DNA from 2 places in the Salinicola sp. RZ23 genome. Region 1 is predicted to be linked to the other one. Evidence: riboswitches for the same ligand, from Rfam matches in the RefSeq annotation. Region 1 holds a riboswitch; the other holds the start of a gene.
The links. Region 1 has a riboswitch for fluoride ahead of crcB (fluoride efflux transporter CrcB). Riboswitches for the same ligand answer to the same signal wherever they lie in the genome.
Positions count from the first base shown of each region.

Region 2: linked by a shared signal. The riboswitch ahead of eno (phosphopyruvate hydratase) and the one ahead of crcB (fluoride efflux transporter CrcB) in region 1 are both predicted to bind fluoride.

Region 1 covers NZ_PZJK01000017.1:86,178-90,551, forward strand. Annotated here, with positions in the region: gene DOM67_RS17340 (diguanylate cyclase) at 1-214, opposite strand, end outside; gene DOM67_RS17345 (PQQ-binding-like beta-propeller repeat protein) at 488-1,642, shown strand; gene crcB (fluoride efflux transporter CrcB) at 1,663-2,040, opposite strand; fluoride riboswitch at 2,133-2,220, opposite strand; gene DOM67_RS17355 (sugar phosphorylase) at 2,250-4,064, opposite strand; gene nrdR (transcriptional regulator NrdR) at 4,315-4,374, shown strand, end outside.
Region 2 covers NZ_PZJK01000001.1:395,826-400,199, reverse strand. Annotated here, with positions in the region: gene DOM67_RS01745 (YicC/YloC family endoribonuclease) at 1-164, shown strand, start outside; gene DOM67_RS01740 (DUF190 domain-containing protein) at 280-615, opposite strand; gene ppa (inorganic diphosphatase) at 676-1,203, opposite strand; gene eno (phosphopyruvate hydratase) at 1,235-2,539, opposite strand; fluoride riboswitch at 2,600-2,662, opposite strand; gene chrA (chromate efflux transporter) at 2,745-3,947, opposite strand.

The DNA of each region.
Region 1 (4,374 bases):
TGGGTAGCGCACGCCAGCCAAGTACGATCAAGGCGGCGAAGCTCAGGCCGGCCGGCGGAAACCAGAGGCTGGCATGCGGGGCATACTCCATCAGCGCCGAGAGCCGCCACAGTGCAAGCCACGCCAGCACCAGCAGGAGGTGGCGGAGCCCCTGGCGGACGATGCGGGAAACGAGTCGCCAGCATCTTGGCGTTGCGTTCGACAGTAACCGCATGCGTCACCTTACCTTGGCGCTCTGCCGATTCGTGGCGGCTGGACCGTTACACTATATCCATTGTGTTAATGAAAGTTAAATAAGGTAAAGCCATAAGGCCGATAGTCAGGGCGCTCAAGGGTTCTGTCACGATCTCCCCAGAGCGCTGGCGACGTCGCTCGGTTACGCGTAGGGTGGAGTCGAGCACCGGCGCAAAGCCACAGAGACCGGTGACAATAACGCCAACAATGACCCTACGCAGGGCCACGTCCTATCCCCGAGAGGAGATTCGCCGTGCCTGATGCATCTTTCGACCCGCACGCGCTGACACCTGCGCAAGAGGTCTCGCCAGAGGTCGCGTCACCCACGCCCACCGGCCGTCGCGGCGTACCGTCGCCAGATAGGGGAGCGATGTGCTCTCCGGCAGCGAGTGTGCTCGATGTCGGACACACCGCGCCGTTCGCGCTGGCAGCACCCGATGACCGCATCAGCGTCTATGCGTCCTGGGCCGAGATTCCTTGGCATGGCGCGCGGGCGCCGTGCTCGCCGCGCTTCGACACCTCGGCGCCGGGATATCTGCAGCGGCGCGAATCTGTCTCCGGTGCGCTACTCTGGCAGCTCGATGTTCCCGACTGGGCGCGTGCGCGTATCATTACCACGCCGGCCGTGGGCGTGGCTGCTTATACCGACCGACCTCTCCCTGCGTCTTCTTCCCACTGCGGGGAGATGACGCCTGCCAGTGGTCTGCTCGCCTTCGATCTGCATAGCGGTGCGCCGCTGTGGCATCAGCGCTATGCCGGCGGTGGTCTGCCGTTTCCGCTGCTGCACGCCGGCGAGGTCTATGTCGGTGGCGGCGATCGCGCCATCCACGCCCTGTCGCTGCACGATGGCCACCAGACCGGATGCATCGGCATGGGGGCGCCGGTGGATCTGGCCACGGCGCTGCTCGACGATCAAGGGCGGCTGTTCCTGAGTGACACCGAACCGGCCCGGCTCTTGCGTATCGACCCCTTGACGCGCGCGGTGCTGTGGATGGCCGAGCTGCCCGAGGCCGTCGCCGCCAGCCCTGGGGCGCCTCCGGCGGTGGAGGCGGAGCGCGTGGCGATGACCCTGGCGGTGCGTGATATCGGTGCGACGCGGGTCACGCTGTGCCTGTTCGGCTTCGATGCGGCGAGCGGCGAGCGCGTCTGGGAGGTGACGCTGGGCGAGCGTGACGCGACCCATCCTCCCGCGCTGGCGGCGCCGCTGGCGGACAGCGAACGCTTTTACGTCATCAGCGCGCGTGGCGAGCTGGTAGTGATCGATGCGCTGGAGGGCCGCGAACGCCAGCGCCTGGCGCTGGGTGACCCTGCACTGGCGGCAGCCAGCCTCGAGCGTATCGGCGATCACCTGGTGATCACGGCGCCGGGCGGCAACGTTCAGGTGGTGCCGCTGGCACTGCTTGCGTGAGGGCCTTGGATGAGTCGGACTCAATGGCGTAGCCAGCCATAGCAGGCGATGCCCAGCAGGGTCATCGCGAAGGAGCCGAGCACGTGCACCAGGGTGCCGGTGATGGCCCACAGCCAGCGTCCGCCTTGAATGGCGGTGACCATCTCGGCGGAGAAGGTAGAGAAGGTGGTCAGTGCGCCGAGCAGGCCGGTGACTGCAAACAGTTTCCACTCGACGCTGAGCGACGAGTCCTGAAAGAAGCTCAGGGCCATGCCGATCAGCCACGCTCCCAGCAGGTTGGCGATCAGCGTGCCCGGGGGAATGTGCAGGAAGTAGCCATTGTAGTGCGCGCCCAGCCACCAGCGCAGATTGGCGCCAATGGCGGCGCCCAGACTGATGGCGGCGATCGAAATCCACATGTGTTGCGCTCCTCGTCGATCTCGGCAGACGAAAAGTATCCTGCGGGCGGTAGGCGCGGGAGCGTGAAGCCTGCGCAGGACACACCTCGGGTGCGTTGGCAGGCATCATCAGCGGACTGCGGTTCGCGGCCGGGGCGGCGGAGCCCATGCCGCGGGAGGAATGCCATCTCCCGGGGGCTACTCTAGCCAGCCGTGACAGCCGCGGCAAGTCACGGCTGGACCAGCCACAGGCTGCGGTAGGGTCGCAGGATCTCGCGCTCTTCGGGGTGCGGATTCCAGCGCTTGCCATCCTTCAGCACGTCGTACCACTCGCCGCTCGCCAGCGCCTCGATCTCCAGCGGCTGACGCTTGTCGCTGATGTTGTAGATCGCCAGCAGCCGGCGGCCGCTGGCAAGCGGGCCGCGCTCGATGGCAAACAGTCCCGGCCCGGTGTCGAGCACGCGCTGCGGCGCCTCGGGGTGGAAGCAGGGCTCGCTGGCGCGGATATTGAGCCGGCGCTTGAGCGAGGTGAAGGCTTCGCGGGTGGGCGTGCTGCGGCTGTCGATCAGCTCGTCGAGCTCCTCCTTGACCCAGTGATGGCGGTTGATCGAGCGCAGCCGACCGCTGCGCTCGACCCCTTCGTGGTCGTTGAGCGTCGCGGTCAGGGAGTGCAGATAGACCCCTGGGATGCCCTGCAGCGCGAGCATCAGGTTCTGGCTGCACAGAAAGCGCTCGACCTGCCACGCATCGGGACCGCGGCGGGTGCCCTTCATGGCGTCGAAGTAAGTGATGTTGATCTCGTAGGGCGAGTCGCTGCCATCGGCGTTGGTCTTCATGCTGACGTAGCCGCCGAAGCGGTGCATCAGTTCGAGCAGAAGCGAGACCTCATGGGGCGGCAGCAGCCCCTCCAGCGCGCGCACCCCGATGCCGTCGTGGCTGGCGGTGAAGTTGAAGTAGGTGCAGCCGGCGGGCAGCGGCGGCAGCGAGCGTGCCCAGTCCGCCAGCGCGCTGGCATCGCCGCTGGTCAGGGTATGCAGCAGCAGCGGCGGCAGCGTGAACTGATAGATCATGTGGGCTTCGTCGGGCGTCGCCGTGTCGCTGGCGGGAACGTCGTCGCTCTCGGCGGCCGATGCGCCAGCCGGCGTGCTCTCCAGGCCGAAGTAGCTCATGTTCTCGGCGTGGGGCACGTTGGTTTCGGTGATCAGCAGCGTGCCCGGTGCCACGTAATCGAGGATCGCCCGCAGCAGGCGGACGATGGCGTGGGTCTGCGGCAGATGGATACAGCGGGTGCCGACCTCTTTCCACAGATAGGCGATGGCATCGAGGCGGATGATCCGCGCCCCTTGCTGGACATAGAACAGCAGGATGCCGACGAACTCGAGCAGTACGTCCGGGTTGGCGAAGTTGAGGTCGATCTGGTCCTCGGAGAAGGTCGCCCACAGGTGGCGCGTGCCGCGTCGGGTCGAGACCGGCACCAGCAGCGGCGAACTGCGCGGGCGCGTGACCTGGGAGAGATCGGTCTGCGGGTCCATCTCGATGAAGTAGTCGCGCCCGGGCTGGGTACCCGCCAGATAGTCGGTGAACCACAGCGAGTCGCGTGAGACATGGTTGATCACCAGGTCCACCATCAGATCGCTGCGTGAGGACAGGCGGCGGATGTCCTGCCACTCGCCCAGTTTGGGGTCGACCTCGCGGTAGTGGATCACCGCGAACCCATCATCGCTGCTCCAGGGGAAGAAGGGCAGGATGTGCAGGCCGCTGAAAACGCCGTTGAGACGGGTGGCGAGAAAGTCGTCGAGCACTTCCAGCGGCGGACGCTCACCGTCGATCAGGCTGTCACCGTAAGTGATCAGGATCTGGTCGCGTTCGCTCCAGGTTGGACGCGGCTGGTGGTCGAGTGCACCGTCGTGGTGCGCCAGCAGGGTGGTCAGGCGCCGCAGGACCTCGTCCCGACGCGGTCCGTAGACCTCCTCGAGCCTGGCGCCGGCGCGGGCGAGAAAGGCGTCTTCGGACAGGGCAGGGTAGTTGGCGGCGCGACTGGGCATGGGCGGTTCCTGACGTGACGGCGAAACGGGTCCTTGACGTTATCCTTGCAGAACTCGGGCCAACAGGGAAAGAAACATGAAAATCACCGTGTTTCCGGTATCTTGTGCAAACCGTTACACTGCGCGGATAAGCCGATGACGGATGCCAGCCGCGCCCGGCACGTCTGCCATCACCGATGGATAGTCTACAGTCGATAGTCAAAGTCGCGGACAGGCCCCGGCGCTGTCCGCGCCGACGAGTGAACCACCGATGCATTGTCCTTTTTGCGGTACCCACGATACCAAGGTGACCGACTCGCGCCTGGTCGCC
Region 2 (4,374 bases), on a different contig from region 1:
AGAAGGGGCCCATCGGCCGGCGGCTTGACTTCCTGATGCAGGAACTCAACCGCGAAGCCAACACCCTCTCCTCCAAGGCCGTGGTCGCCGAGACGACTCGCTGCGCGGTGGAACTGAAGGTGCTGATCGAACAGATGCGCGAGCAGATTCAGAATATCGAGTAGCGCCAAGGCGCTAGGGGTTGTGCGAAAAGTCGACGTGCCAGGCAGTTTCCGTACACAGCCTGGCGCGGACATCTACGACTGCGGCGAGCCAGCCATGCGAGAAGGGCTCCCGGCCTCAGCCGTTGTGTTCGTTCAGTTGACCGAAATGGACGGGGCGGCAGAGGCAAAATACCGGGGCGCCGGTGGCTTCGATGGCGTCGATGAAGCGCTCAGCCGCTTCCTCTCCCAGGGCGTAGATGAGCTCGACCGGCTGATCCGCCAGCTCGAAGAAATGGGCGGCGTGCATCCGGCCATCTTCTCCCACGCCCTCGACATCGCGACGCCAGGTCATCCGGGTGATACCGTGCGCTTCTGCCGTGTCCGTCACCAGATCCACGACACGCTTGCCCTCGTGACGGCGTGATTCCGGCACAATGAACGTGACTTCGTAACCGCTTTTCAGACGTTGCATATCTTCACCTCCCAGCCGGGCGGCCTGTCGCAGACCGTCCGGCTGACATGGTCGTCCGACCTATGCCTGGTAGCGCTCGACGGACGAGACGATCTCCTGACGCGCCTGGTCGAGATCCCCCCAACCATCCGTGCGTACCCACTTATCCTGTTCCAGCCGCTTGTACTGCTCGAAGAAGTGCACGATGCGCGCCAGTGTCGCGGGCTCCACGTCCTGCCAGCGGTGGATATTGTCATACAGCGGCGTCAAGTCGCTGTGCGGCACCGCCAGAATCTTGGTATCCGTCCCGTGCTCATCGGTCATGCGCAGCATGCCAATGGGGCGGCTGCGAATCACCACGCCGGGGTCCAGCGGACAGGGCGTCAGCACCAGCACGTCGATCGGGTCACCATCTTCGCTCAGGGTCTGAGGAATGAAGCCGTAGTTGGCTGGATAGACCATCGATGTCGACAGAAAACGGTCCACGAACAGGGTACCGCTGGGCTTGTGGCCTTCGTATTTGATAGGGCGGTGATTGACGGGTATTTCAATCACGACGTTGATGTCGTCCGGAATCGACTGGCCGGCTGCAATCAGGTCATAACTCATGGCATGACTCCCTCTACAGAGTGATGAACGTTCAGGCACTGCGCGTGCGGAAAGTCCCACGGCCGGCGAAGCTCGCCTGGCTGCCCAGTTCGTGTTCTATCCGCAGCAGTTGGTTGAACTTGGCGACCCGTTCGCTACGACAGCCCGATCCGGTTTTCATGTGCCCACAGCCGATCGCCACGGCCAGATCGGCAATGAAGGTATCCTCGCTGTCTCCGGATCGGTGGGAGAGATAGCAGCCGTAACCATGGCGATTGGCCAGGGCCACGCAGTCGAGGGTTTCGGTGACGGTGCCGATCTGGTTGGGCTTGATCAGCACCGAGTTGGCGACACCCCGATCGATGGCGCGCTGAAGCAATTCAGGGTTGGTGCACAGCAGATCGTCGCCGACCAGCTCCACCCGGCCTGCGAGCTGCCGCGTCAGTGTTTCCCAGCCGGCCCAGTCCTCCTCGCCCAGCGGGTCCTCGAGCAACAGGATCGGGTAGCGATCCAGCCACGCCTGCCACAGTTCGATCATCTCGTCGGCACTACGCAGGGCGTTGTCCGAATGACTGAACCAATACCCCCCGGTGTCGGCCATTTCGCTGGCCGCGGGGTCCAGCGCCAGTGAAATATCCTCGCCGGGGCGATACCCGGCCGCCTCGATGGCTTGGAGGATCAGCTCTACCGCCTGTTCGTTGCTCGTCAGCATCGGCGCGAATCCGCCTTCGTCACCGATCCCGGTGCCGAGGCCACTATCGGCCAGCAGGGTCTTGAGCGCATGGAAGGTCTCTTCCCCCATCCGAATCGCCTCGGCAAAAGAACTCGCCTGGTGGGGCACGATCTTGAACTCCTGGATATCCAGGTTGTTGCTGGCGTGCCGACCGCCGTTGATGACGTTCAGGCACGGCACCGGCAGCAGATGCGCGTTGCTCCCCCCCAGGTAGCGATAGAGCGGCTGGTGGTGATGACTGGCGGCGGCGCGGGTCAGCGCCATCGATACGGCCAGGATGGCGTTGGCACCCAGCTGCGATTTGCTGTCGGTGCCGTCGAGTTCGCACATGAGGCGATCCAGCCGACGCTGTTCGTCGGCCCGCTGGCCGATCAGTGCCGGGGCGATCAGATCGTTGATGTTGGCCACCGCCTTGAGCACGCCACGCCCCTGATAGCGAGCGGGGTCATCGTCACGCAGCTCGACGGCTTCACGACAGCCGGTAGAGGCGCCCGAGGGCACGATGGCGCGGCCGCTGGAGCCATCGTTGAGGGTCACGCAGGCCTCCACGGTGGGATTACCGCGGGAATCCAAAACTTCGAGGGCGAAAAGCGAAGAGATATGACAGGCAGGTTGTGCTGGCATGATGCCGCTCCTGAACATTCGCGAAAATGCCGCCAGCGATCACGCTGGGCAAGCTTCACGGGTTGAACAGGCATCATCAGCCGAAATGGCGGTTAAAGGAGGAATGCCATCTCCTTATTCCAACGTAGCACCCCCCTGACCTCCGCGCCAGGATGAATCGACAGCCTGTTGCGTGAACAGGTCGCGATCGCTTCGCGCCTCAGGCTCAACCCACGAGTCCGATACCCACCGCGGCCGCGACGAGCAGCACGACCACCCGCCACGCCGGCCAGTGGCAGCGCGTCAGCAGCCCAAAGCCCAGCGCTGCCAGGACGATATCCAGCGGCGCGACGATGGCGCTCTGCCAGATCGGGTCATACAGCGCCGCTGCGAGGATACCGACCACGGCGGCGTTGGTGCCCTGGATCAGCCGCTGCGCACTGGCCGAGGCGCGCAGCCGCTCCCAGTGGGGCAGCACACCGATCAACAGCAGCATGCCAGGTAGAAAGATCATGACCGTGGCCAGCGCCGCCAGCAGCCAGCCGTGAGTACCGGGGGCCATCGCCGCGCCCAGATAGGCGGCAAAGGTGAACAGCGGCCCCGGCACCGCCTGCGCCATGCCGTAGCCGGTGACGAAAACGCTCTGGGTGACCCAGCCGGGCTCGACCACCGCGGCCTCCAGCAGCGGTAGCACCACATGCCCGCCACCGAAGACCAGCGCACCAACGCGGTAGAAGGCCGCCATCACCGCAATCACCGCCCCGCCCCCTGACGCCGCCATCAGCGGCAACAGCAGCAGCAGTACCAAGAACACGATCAGCGCCGGCAGGCTCCAGCGCCGCGAGGGTGTCAGAGGGTGGGCGCTGGCCAGCATCGGCACCGGGCGGCAGCGCCACAGGCCGATGCCCGCGCCCATCATGATGGCGCCCAACTGACCGGCGGCGCCACCGAGCAGCAGCGCCAGGCACAGGGCGATCAGCGCAATGGCAGCGCGGATCAGGTCGGGACAGAGCTTGCCGGCCATGCCCCAGACCGCGTGGGCGACCACCGCGACCGCCACCAACTTGAGGCCATGGAGCAGCGCCTGACCGAGCTCACCCCCTAGAGCCGAGGCGCCGGCGGCGAACAGCACCAGCGCCACGGCAGAAGGCAACGTGAAGGCGCACCAGGCGACGAGCGCACCGGGCAGGCCGCCGCGGCGCAGGCCGATGGCAAAACCGACCTGGCTGCTGGCAGGCCCGGGCAGGAACTGGCACAGCGCAACCAGGTCGGCGAAGTCCGACTCGCCGAGCCAGCGTCGGCGCACCACGAACGCCTCGCGGAAGTAGCCCAGGTGCGCCACGGGCCCACCGAAGGAGGTGATCCCCAGCCAGAGAAAGATGCGGAATAGCTCCCCCAGGTGGGCAGCGGAGGCTTTGGGCGTGTGCATATGGCTCGCGCTTCGACGACGGTTCCTCCAGCCGCCACGGCAGCGCGCCGGGCGACTCCCGATCCCGGCTGGCCGGGGCAACGGCACTATCTCAGGTTCGGCAAACACCCGCCACAGTGCCACGGCGCCGGCCATCCGCCCCGTCGTGGGGCATCGAAATACGAGACTGTTTCGCTAGAGGAAGCCATTTCGTAACCAAATGTAAACAAAGCAGGCGCCAAATACACTCCCGTGTAACAAGCGGGCGGAAAGGCCATGCCCAGTCAGCGACGGCCGCTGGCGCCCCATGCGCTCACGGTACCGAATCAAGACACGCAGACGCCGCACACCGACAACAAGAGCAAAGAGACGCAGGGAAAAGAGAGCAAGAGGAAGGGAGCTGCCGACAGGGGCCGGCAGCTCGAAGATCGCCCGGGCGTGCAGGCCC